Regions from separate parts of the Streptomyces sp. Q2 genome, predicted to be linked through region 3. Evidence: riboswitches for the same ligand, from Rfam matches in the RefSeq annotation. Region 3 holds a riboswitch; each other region holds the start of a gene.
The links. Region 3 has a riboswitch for cyclic di-AMP ahead of ACWBNA_RS40785 (M23 family metallopeptidase). Riboswitches for the same ligand answer to the same signal wherever they lie in the genome.
Positions count from the first base shown of each region.

Region 1: linked by a shared signal. The riboswitch ahead of ACWBNA_RS14580 (LysM peptidoglycan-binding domain-containing protein) and the one ahead of ACWBNA_RS40785 (M23 family metallopeptidase) in region 3 are both predicted to bind cyclic di-AMP.
Region 2: linked by a shared signal. The riboswitch ahead of ACWBNA_RS40270 (M23 family metallopeptidase) and the one ahead of ACWBNA_RS40785 (M23 family metallopeptidase) in region 3 are both predicted to bind cyclic di-AMP.

Region 1 is NZ_JBXEJE010000011.1:181,726-184,976, reverse strand. It holds gene ACWBNA_RS14590 (LacI family DNA-binding transcriptional regulator) at 1-316, shown strand, start outside; gene ACWBNA_RS14585 (HAD family hydrolase) at 420-1,232, shown strand; gene ACWBNA_RS14580 (LysM peptidoglycan-binding domain-containing protein) at 1,251-1,982, opposite strand; cyclic di-AMP (ydaO/yuaA leader) riboswitch at 1,988-2,151, opposite strand; gene ACWBNA_RS14575 (CocE/NonD family hydrolase) at 2,433-3,251, opposite strand, start outside.
Region 2 is NZ_JBXEJE010000051.1:36,979-40,229, reverse strand. It holds gene ACWBNA_RS40280 (HPr family phosphocarrier protein) at 1-163, shown strand, start outside; gene ACWBNA_RS40275 (GntR family transcriptional regulator) at 290-985, opposite strand; gene ACWBNA_RS40270 (M23 family metallopeptidase) at 1,266-2,030, opposite strand; cyclic di-AMP (ydaO/yuaA leader) riboswitch at 2,044-2,210, opposite strand; gene ACWBNA_RS40265 (M16 family metallopeptidase) at 2,426-3,251, opposite strand, start outside.
Region 3 is NZ_JBXEJE010000053.1:13,805-17,055, reverse strand. It holds gene ACWBNA_RS40795 (dihydrofolate reductase family protein) at 1-989, shown strand, start outside; tRNA gene ACWBNA_RS40790 (tRNA-Met) at 1,383-1,456, shown strand; cyclic di-AMP (ydaO/yuaA leader) riboswitch at 1,752-1,909, shown strand; gene ACWBNA_RS40785 (M23 family metallopeptidase) at 1,921-2,952, shown strand; gene ACWBNA_RS40780 (aldo/keto reductase) at 3,087-3,251, shown strand, end outside.

The sequences.
Region 1 (3,251 bases), on a different contig from region 3:
CGGCGAGCAGGCGGCCCACCGGCTGCTCGCCCAGGCGCCCGACATGGACGCGGTGTTCGTCGCCTCCGACCTCATGGCCCAGGGCGTCGTCAACGCCCTGCAGCAGAGCGGCCGTTCGGTCCCCGATGACATCGCTGTCGGAGGCTTCGACGACTCTCCCGCGGCCACCGCCATCACCCCCGCCCTCACCACCGTCCGCCAGCCCTTCGAGCGCATCAGCGCCGAGATGGTCCGCATGCTGCTCGCGCAGATCGCGGGGGAGGACACGTCGGGAGTGATACTCCCCACGGAACTGGTGGTACGGGACTCCGCGTGAGGGTGCCAACTGCCGTAACCGGAGCAGGCGTCAACGCATGTGAAGGCTGTAGCCGTCCGGTTCGCGTCGAGTCGCCGGCGCGTTCCATCCGTATTCTCTGATCATGGCCGCACCCACCGCATATTCACTCATCGCCACCGACCTGGACGGAACGCTGCTCCGAGGCGACGACACCCTCTCCGACCGGTCGCTCGCCGCGCTCGCGCGGGTGGCGGCGGCCGGGGCCCGGCATCTGGTGGTGACCGGCCGCCCGGCGCCCAGAGTGCGGCCGCTCCTCGACGACCTCGGCAGCGAGGGGCTCGCGGTGTGCGGGCAGGGCGCGCAGGTGTACGACGCCGGCGCGCACCGTCTGCTGTGGTCGGTCACCCTGGACCGGGAGCTGGCCGAGACCGCGCTCGGCAAGATCGAGGCCGAACTCGGCCAGGTGTACGCGGCCGTCGACCAGGACGGCGTGGACGGGCTGACCCTCATCGAGCCGGGCTATCTGATGCCCCACCCGACCCTTCCCGCGGTACGGGTCGGGCGGCGCGACGACCTGTGGAGCGCGCCCATCAGCAAGGTGCTGCTGCGCCATCCCGACCTGTCCGACGACGAGTTGGCGGCGACGGCCCGCGGAGTGATCGGTTCCCTGGCGACGGTCACCATGTCGGGCCCCGGGACCGTCGAACTCCAGCCATGCGGCATCACCAAGGCGACGGGCCTCGCCCTGGCCGCCGACCATCTGGGCCTCGGGCCCGAAGACACCATCGCCTTCGGGGACATGCCCAACGACATCCCCATGTTCGACTGGGCCGCGCACGGCGTGGCCATGGCCAACGCCCACCCCGAACTCCGGTCGGTGGCCGACGAGATCACCCTGTCGAACGAGGACGACGGCATCGCCGTCGTCCTCGAAAGACTGTTTCCCCGCCGGTAGGTCCGCGGTCGGCAGGGCTCAGTAGGCCCCGAAGACGTTGTCGATCGAGCCGTACCGCGCGGCCGCGTAGTTGCAGGCCGCGGTGATGTTCGCGACCGGGTCGTACGGGTCCCACGACGTGCCGTCCACGTGGTACGCCTGGAAGGTCGGGTCGATGGTCTGGAGCAGGCCCTTGGACGGGGTGCCGGCGGCGGCGTTGGAGTCCCAGTTGTTGATGGCCTGCGGGTTGCCGGACGACTCGCGCATGACGTTGCGGTAAATGCCGTCGTACGAGCCGGGAATTCCCTTTTGCGCCATGATGTCCAGCGCTTCGTTGATCCAGCCGTCGAGGTTGTTCGCGTACGTCTTGACGGAGGCCTGGGTGGCCTGGGTCACGGACTGGGTGGCCTTCTTGGCGGGCGTGCTCGCCTTCTTGGCCGTCCTGACCGTCAGATCGAGACCCGCGTGGATCAGCCGGGGGTTGTCACCGACGGCCTTGCGGTTGTCCTTGTAGAGCTGCCGCCAGCCGCCGGGGGTGTCGTACTTGTCCGCGATGTCGTAGAGCGTGTCGCCCTTGACCGTGGTGTATTTGAGGGACTTGACCTGCGCCGCGGCCTGCGCGGTGGCGGGGGCCTTGGCCGGCTGTGCGGCGCTCGCGGTGGTCGCGCCCAGGAGCGGGAGGGCGAGGGCGGCGATGCCCGTTCCGGCTGTGATGACGCCTCGGGTGAGCGGGTTGGTGCGGGTACGACGGTGCTTGCCTCGTGCGGCCATGGCGCTGTTCCTCTCCGGCGCCTACGAGGTGAGCTGTCGGGTTCGGGCGGGAGCTGCCCGGCCGTGCCGCCGTGAGGCGGCGCGACTTCACCCCTAGCCGTACCGGCGTGATCTCCGGTGCGGCGGCTTACCTGGTTCCCCCGCTCCTGCCGTGCGGTGATGGTCGATGGGTGTCCTGTGGGGCGGCGGCAGGATTAGGCGTCCGCCCGACAGGCCCGGAACGTATGCGAGAGCACATGTCCGTAACAAGTGGCGGAATCACACATCAACCTGTTGACCTTGGTCTGAGGCATATGGGGCGCTTGATTCTTTGCGGTTGCCAAGACTCAACTCGCGCATTGGGCAAGGGTGAAAGCGGGCTGGTGGCGTCGAGGCCGAAAAGGGGCGCGAGTGACCCAACTCACGCGCGTTCGCAAGAGTGTCAAATCGGGCAATGGGCCCAACTCGGAGTCAACCGGCCGTCCGTGGAATCCGCTTCTCCCAGGTCCGGTGGAAGACCACCTCGCCACCATCCATGCAAATCGCCTCGTTGGAGGTGAAAAAGCCCGTTTCGTCGCAGCCGAGCTCCGACCGGGTGCGGACCGTCGCCTCCCAGGCGAGCTCCGGGCGGTGCAGCCCGACCGACCAGTCCGAGCGGGCATGGGCCGACAGGGGGTCCGACTCGTTGATCGTGTACGTCTCCAGCGCGTCCTCGGTGCATTCCAGACCGTCGGGATACACGCGGGTGCCGCCGTGGCGCGGATCGACCTCCAGCCGCCACTCACCCTTGGCCACATCGCGCACGACCAGGCGCTCCGGCCGCGGTTCGTCCAGGGTGACCGGGGAGTTGACGCCGAGCGGCTCGGACTGCTCCGGTTCCTCGAAGGTGATGCCGGAGGTGATGGGGGAGGGGATGTCGGCGGCGGGTTCCCCTGTCCGCACCGGGAGTTCGAGGAAGCTGCCCTCCGGGTCCAGCGTGAAGCCCGCCCCCGAGTCGGGCTGCGGCCAGATCCACGGCCAGTACGTGGAGGAGACCGACAGGCGGATGCGGTGACCGGGAGGGAAGGCGTGGCCGATGCCGTTCAGCTCGAACTCCACGTCCTGCGTGACACCCGGCTCCCACGGCACGACCCTGTCCCGCCCCTGCCGCGCCGACAGGTTCAGCACGCCCCGGGTGACCAGGGTCGAGGAGTCGTCCGGGGCGACGTCGCAGACCCGGGCGATCACCTGGCCGCGCGGCACCTGGGAGGTCAGCCTGAGCCGAACCCTCGGCCGCCCCAACACCCAGGT
Region 2 (3,251 bases), on a different contig from region 3:
CAACCCCGTCAACGCGGCCTCCATGCTGGCCGTCCTCGGCCTGGGCGCCCAGGGGGGCGAGGAGATCGTCCTCGCCTCCGACGCCGAGGGCGCGGACGTGGCCCTCGACCGTCTGGCGAAGCTGGTCTCCGAGGGTCTCGAGGAACTTCCCGAGACTGTCTGAGCATCCGAATAAAGGTTGCACCGAAGGGCTCGTCCGAATTATCGGGCGAGCCCTTCGCATTTCCCTCTCACGGGCAGCAGAAATAATCCCCCGCGAATTATCTCCCCTTTGTATACGGCCCTCGTGTTAATGCCGCAGGCCCGTCATGTTTACGGGATGTTGCGAGTTCCTCACACGGTCCGGCCGCTCCCCGCCGCCGGTGAATCGCAGCCGGTGCGCCGCCGTCGCGCGCTCCGTGTGCAGCGCCGTGAGCGCCCGCGCACGTTCGCTGTCGCCGCGCGCCACCGCGTCCACGATCGCGCCGTGCTCCGCCCACGACTCGACGGGGTTGGCCGGCGCCTCCACGACGTACATCCAGGCGATCTTGTGGCGCAGCTGGGTCAGCATCGAGGTCATCGCGGCACTGCCGGAGGCCTGTGCGAGCGTCTCGTGGAACCAGCTCCCCAGGGAGCGCAGATCCTCGCTGTTGCCCCGCCTGGACCGCTCCTGGCCCAGCCGCACCAGGCCGCGCAGCACCTTGAGATGGGCCTCGGTGCGCCGCTGGGCGGCCCGCGAGGCGCCGAGCGGCTCCAGGAGCATGCGCATCTCCAGCAGGTCGGCACCCTCCTGCTCGGTGGGTTCCGCGACGCACGCGCCCGCGTGCCGCCGGGTCACCACGAAGCCCTCCGCCTCCAGCGTGCGCAGGGCCTCCCGGACGGGGACGCGCGAGACGCCGTAGCGGCGCGCGAGCAGTTCCTCGGTGAGCCGGCTGCCGCGCTCGTAGACACCCGCGACGATGTCGTCCCGGATCGCCGTGCATACCGAGTGCGCCGGAATACGCATGACCGACCTCCGCTTTAATCCCCGTGAAACGTCGACGATTGACGTGTGTTCAGTGACTCTATTGCAATCAGCGGGAATTTCCGACGGCGGGCCGGAATCCATGGATATTTTTTGGACAGACGGCCGTCTGAAACACCGAAAGCCCCGGCTCGGGGAGCCGGGGCTTCGGGATGCGGGACCGTGGATCGTCAGACGTTCACGGGGGCGGGCGTCAGGCGTTGACGAGCGCGGGCGCCAGACGTTGACCAGTGCGGGCGCCAGACGTTGACCAGCACGGGCGTCACACGTTCACGCCGTGCGAGCGGAGGTAGGCGACGGGGTCCATGTCCGAGCCGTACTCCGGGCTCGTGCGGGCCTCGAAGTGCAGGTGCGGCCCGGTGACGTTGCCGGTGGCGCCGGAGAGGCCTATCTGCCGGCCCGGGGTGACCGTCTGACCGACGGAGACCGCGATGGACGACAGGTGGCCGTACTGGGTGTAGGTGCCGTCGTTCATCTTGATCACGACGTTGTTGCCGTACGACCCGCCCCAACCCGCCTCGACGACCGTGCCGGAGCCGACCGCGTGGACGGAGGTGCCGCTCGCGGCGTGGAAGTCGACGCCGGTGTGGCTGCCGGAGGACCAGACGCCGCCGCCGGCCTTGTAGCCGGTCGAGATGTACGAGCCGGAGATCGGGGCGACGTAGGAGTTGAGGAGCTTGCGCTCGGCCTCGCGGGCGGCCCGCTCCTTCGCCTCGCGCGCCTTCGTGGCCTCGGCGACCGCCTGCTTGCGCGCGGCCTCCTCGGCCTTGCGCTGCGCCTCCGCCTCTTCGGCGGCCTGCTTCTGGGCGGTGGCCTGGGCGTCGATCTGGTCGGCGACCGAGTCGCCGATGGTGATGACGGGGGTGAGACCGGTCTGCTCGACGGCCGGTTCGGCGGCGAGCGCCGGGGCGGCGAGGGTGCCGATGACGCCGGTGGTGGCGAGCGCCGCGACGCCGGCGGCCCGGGCGGTGGTGCGCTTCATCCGGCTGGGACGCCGGTGCTTCCCGGTGGCGCAGGTGAACGCCATGTGGTGGCTGGTCCTTTCCTTCCTTCTCGCCTACCGGGTTAGCTGACGGGTTCGGAGCAGGAAGGTCTCCTACGGACCCCCTCGCGGTGTGCGCGGGCGTCCGATTCACCCCAGGGACTTATGGTTTGGGTCCCCGGCTCCCCAGGCTCGCGCCATGCGGGGACTCGGCGATGACTGTCCGGTGCCGCGGCTGCGGCGCACTGCCTGACGAACAGCCCGCATGACGCTAAGCGCGGCAACTTTCAATCCCCAAACGGATCACGGCTTTTGTAGCGCATGCCACAGGGCAGACAGGCAACCTCTCCCTCAATTCGGACATCCAGGGGCCCCGGTGACTCTGGAGTCACCGGGGCCCCTGGACGCGCGCGTGCGTCCGCTGCGCCGCGCGCTCGCGGCTACTCCGCCGAAACGACGGTGACTTCGCCGACGCCGAGGGCCTGAACGGGATCCTTGATCTGCGCCGCGTCCCCGACGAGGACGGTCACCAGCCGGTCGACCGGGAAGGCGCTCACGACCGCGGCGGTGGCCTCGACGGTGCCCGTCGCGGCGAGCTGCTGGTACAGCGTCGCCTGGAAGTCGTCCGGCAGGTGCTGCTCGACCTGTTCGGCCAGCGTGCTCGCCACCGCCGCCGCCGTCTCGTACTTCAGCGGGGCCACCCCGACGAGGTTCTGCACGGCGACGTCGCGCTCGGCGTCGGTGAGCCCCTCGGCGGCGAGGGTGCGCAGCACCGTCCACAGGTCGTCGAGGGCGGGGCCGGTGTTCGGGGTGTCGACGGAGCCGCTGATGGCGAGCATCGCGGCACCCGTACCGTCCGGAGCGGAGCGCATGACCTGCCCGAACGCCCGCACGCCGTAGGTGTAGCCCTTCTCCTCGCGCAGGACGCGGTCCAGGCGGGAGGTGAGGGTGCCGCCCAGGCAGTACGTGCCGAGCACCTGGGCGGGCCATACGCGGTCGTGCCGGTCGGGACCGATACGGCCGATGAGCAGCTGCGTCTGGACGGCGCCGGGGCGGTCCACGATGACGACCCGGCCGGCGTCGTCGGCGGTCACCGGCGGCACGGGGCGGGGCTCGGCCGAGGAGCCGGTCCAGGAACCGAGGGTGTCCCCGAGCAGCGCGTCGAGGTCGATACCGGTGAGGTCGCCGACGACCACGACGGTGGCGGTGGCGGGGCGGACGTGCTTCTCGTAGAAGCCGCGTACGGCCGCGGAGTCGATGTTCTCG
Region 3 (3,251 bases):
TCCTGGTCGGAGCGGGGACGATCCGTGCCGACAATCCGCGGCTGCTGGTCAACTCGGCGCAGCGGCGGGCGGCGCGGGTGGCCGCGGGGAAGCCGGAGTATCCGCTGAAGGTCACGGTCAGCGGGTCGGGGGACCTGGATCCGGCCGCGAACTTCTGGCACACCGGAGGCGAGAAGATCGTCTACACGACGGACAAGGGCGCGGTGCGGGCCCGTGCCGTGGGGCTGGCGGCGGATGTCGTGCCGCTCGGTGCCGAACTCGACTGGCCGCTGCTGCTGGAGCACCTGTACGACGTCCGTGGCGTGCGGCGTCTCATGGTCGAGGGTGGCGGGCAGATCCACACGCAGCTGCTGCGGCAGGGGCTCGCCGACGAGCTCCAGCTGGTGCTGGCCCCGCTGTTCGTGGGTGACCCGGACGCGCCTCGTCTGTTCGGACCCGGCCCCTACCAGGGCGGACGTCTCCGGCTGGTGGAGACCCGGGCGGTGGGCGACGTCGTTTTGACGCGCTACGAGCCGACGGCACCGGGCGGGCGGCGGCCCTCCGCCGCCGACCACCGCTGGCTGGCGCTCGCCTGCGAACTGGCGGCCGCGTGTCCGCCCTCGCGTACGGCGTTCAGCGTGGGGGCGGTGGTGGTGGCGGCCGACGGCACGGAGCTGGCGCGCGGCCACTCCCGGGAGGGGGGCGACCTGGTCGTCCATGCGGAGGAGGCGGCGCTGGCGAAGATCGCGCCGGGGGATCCCCGGCTGGCCTCCGCGACCGTATACAGCAGCCTGGAGCCGTGTGCGCGGCGGGCTTCGCGGCCGGCGCCGTGTGCGCGGCTGATCCTTGAGGCGGGGGTGCGGCGGGTGGTGACGGCCTGGCGGGAGCCGGACACGTTTGTCGCGGGGGCCGACGGGAGTGGGGTGCTGGCTGCCGAGGGCGTGGAGGTCGTTGTGCTCCCTGGGTACGAGGAGCGGGCCAAAGCGCCGAATCTGCATCTGTTGGGGTGAGGGCTTGGGCCGTCGTATGTCTGTGGCGGCTTGTGCGGGTGGTGTGGGGTGCGCGTGGCCGTATGTCTGTGGCGGCTTGTGCGGGTGGTGTGGGGTGCGCGTGGCCGTATGTCTGTGGCGGCCTGTGCCGGTGGTGTGGGGTGCGCGTTGCGCCTTCGGGTGCGTTGTGGGTCGGGGCCGTGTCGGGGGGTGTCCGTCCTCGGAACGGCGCGGAATCGGTTCCTTGGAGAGGTGCCGGCGTTGACGCGCCAACCGCTGCGGGCGGACACCCCCCGACACGTCCCCTTGCCGCCGTACGCGGATGCGGGAGGCGCTCTCGCAGGTGGGCAGGCCGGGCGGCGGGAACCGATGCGACTTTTGGTCCGCGGATGGCGTACAGTGGAGACACAACGACGCGGGGTGGAGCAGCTCGGTAGCTCGCTGGGCTCATAACCCAGAGGTCGCAGGTTCAAATCCTGTCCCCGCTACTGAAGGCCGAGGGCCGGAATCCAGAAATGGGTTCCGGCCCTCGGTGTTTTGCGTGCGGGGTTTCTTGTTACGTGGGGTGATCGGGTGACCGCCCTCCGCATAACAACTGACATACCGTCAGTACTTTGGTTGCTGCTGAGGTTTGGTCAACTCGCCCGATTTTCGCCGGTGGTGGGCCGTAAGTCCCCGGCAGAAAGGTTAATGATCAAGTGGAACAGCTTGGAATCGAGGCCCCGCGTCTATTAACGTTCGATAACGCAGCGCGGTCGTCCCAGCCGTCACAAGAGTCGGCTCCGTGCGCACGCGCCGAATCCCGCAAGGGAACCGGGGAACCACCAACTTGGGGTGAATCGCGCGGATGCCACCGTGAACTCACGGGCGGTATACGCGCGTAGGAGACCTTCCTGCTCCGAACCCGTCAGCTAACCCGGTAGGCGAGAAGGAAGGAAAGGAGCACGCCCACGTGGCGTCCAACCGGCCTGCCCCAGAAGCCCCGTTCGTGCCGAGCCAGCGCGACAGCGAGACCTTCGGCTACGGCGAGTACCGCACCGACGAGGGCCCCTGGACGGAGTGGAACCCCACCGAGGAGTCCATCCGATCCGTACGTGGCCGGCATCGTGTCGCCAAGCAGCGTGGCGGACTCGCCCGCAGCTCCACCGTCCTCGGCGTCGGCGTCATAGCCGCGGTCGGCGCGGGCGGCATGGCCAGCGCACAGACCGGCAAGCCGCCGGTGTCGATCTCCATGCCCGACCTGCCCAACGTGGGCTCCCTGATCTCCGACGACTCGGACGCCGCCGAGGGCTCTGCCACGGCGCTCAGCAGCGTCGGCGTGGCCTCGGCCGACACCGAGCAGGGCACCTCCGACGCCGGCGAGTCGCTGCGCACCCGGATCCTGGCCCAGGCCGAGCAGCAGCAGGACCAGGTCGAGAGCAAGGCCGCCGCCGACGCCGCGGCCGCCGCCGAGAAGCAGGCCGCCGAGGCGGCCGCCAAGGCGGAGAAGGCGGCCGAGGCCAAGGCCGCCGCCGCCAAGCAGAAGGCGGAGGAGGAGGCCGAGAAGAAGGCCGAGGCCGCGCGACTGGCCGAGCTGGCCAAGCAGTTCGCGCTGCCGACCTCCTCGTACACCATCACCTCCACCTTCGGTCAGGCCGGTTCGCTCTGGTCCTCCGGCTACCACACCGGTCTCGACTTCGCCGCGCCCACGGGCACCCTCATCAAGGCCGTCCACACCGGCACGATCACGCAGGCCGGCTGGGACGGGTCGTACGGTTACAAGACCGTGCTCACCCTCGATGACGGCACCGAGGTGTGGTACGCCCACCAGTCCTCGATCAGCGTGAGCGTGGGCCAGAAGGTCAACACCGGTGACGTCATCGGGCGCGTGGGCGCCACGGGGAACGTGACCGGGGCGCATCTGCACCTCGAGGTCCACTCCGGCGGTGCCGGCAGCGGCATCGACCCGATGGCCTGGCTGCGGAGCAAGGGCCTCAACCCCTGACGCCTGTCCTGTGCTGAACACCGGTGGTCCTGACGGCGGTCCTTCCCGACGTCAGGGCTGCCGGTCAGGCATTTGCGGAGTTTTTGCCGGTGCTCCTGGAATGGCGGGCTCCGGCACGGCCGTTGACACAGGGCATGACCTCTTCTTCTCCTTCGCTTCGCAAGCTCGGCTCCTCCGACCTGGAGGTCTTCCCGCTCTCCCTCGGCGGTAACGTCTTCGGCTGGACCGCCGACGAGGCCGCCTCCTTCGCCGTCCTCGACGCGTACACCGCCGCGGGCGGCAACTTCCTCGACACCGCC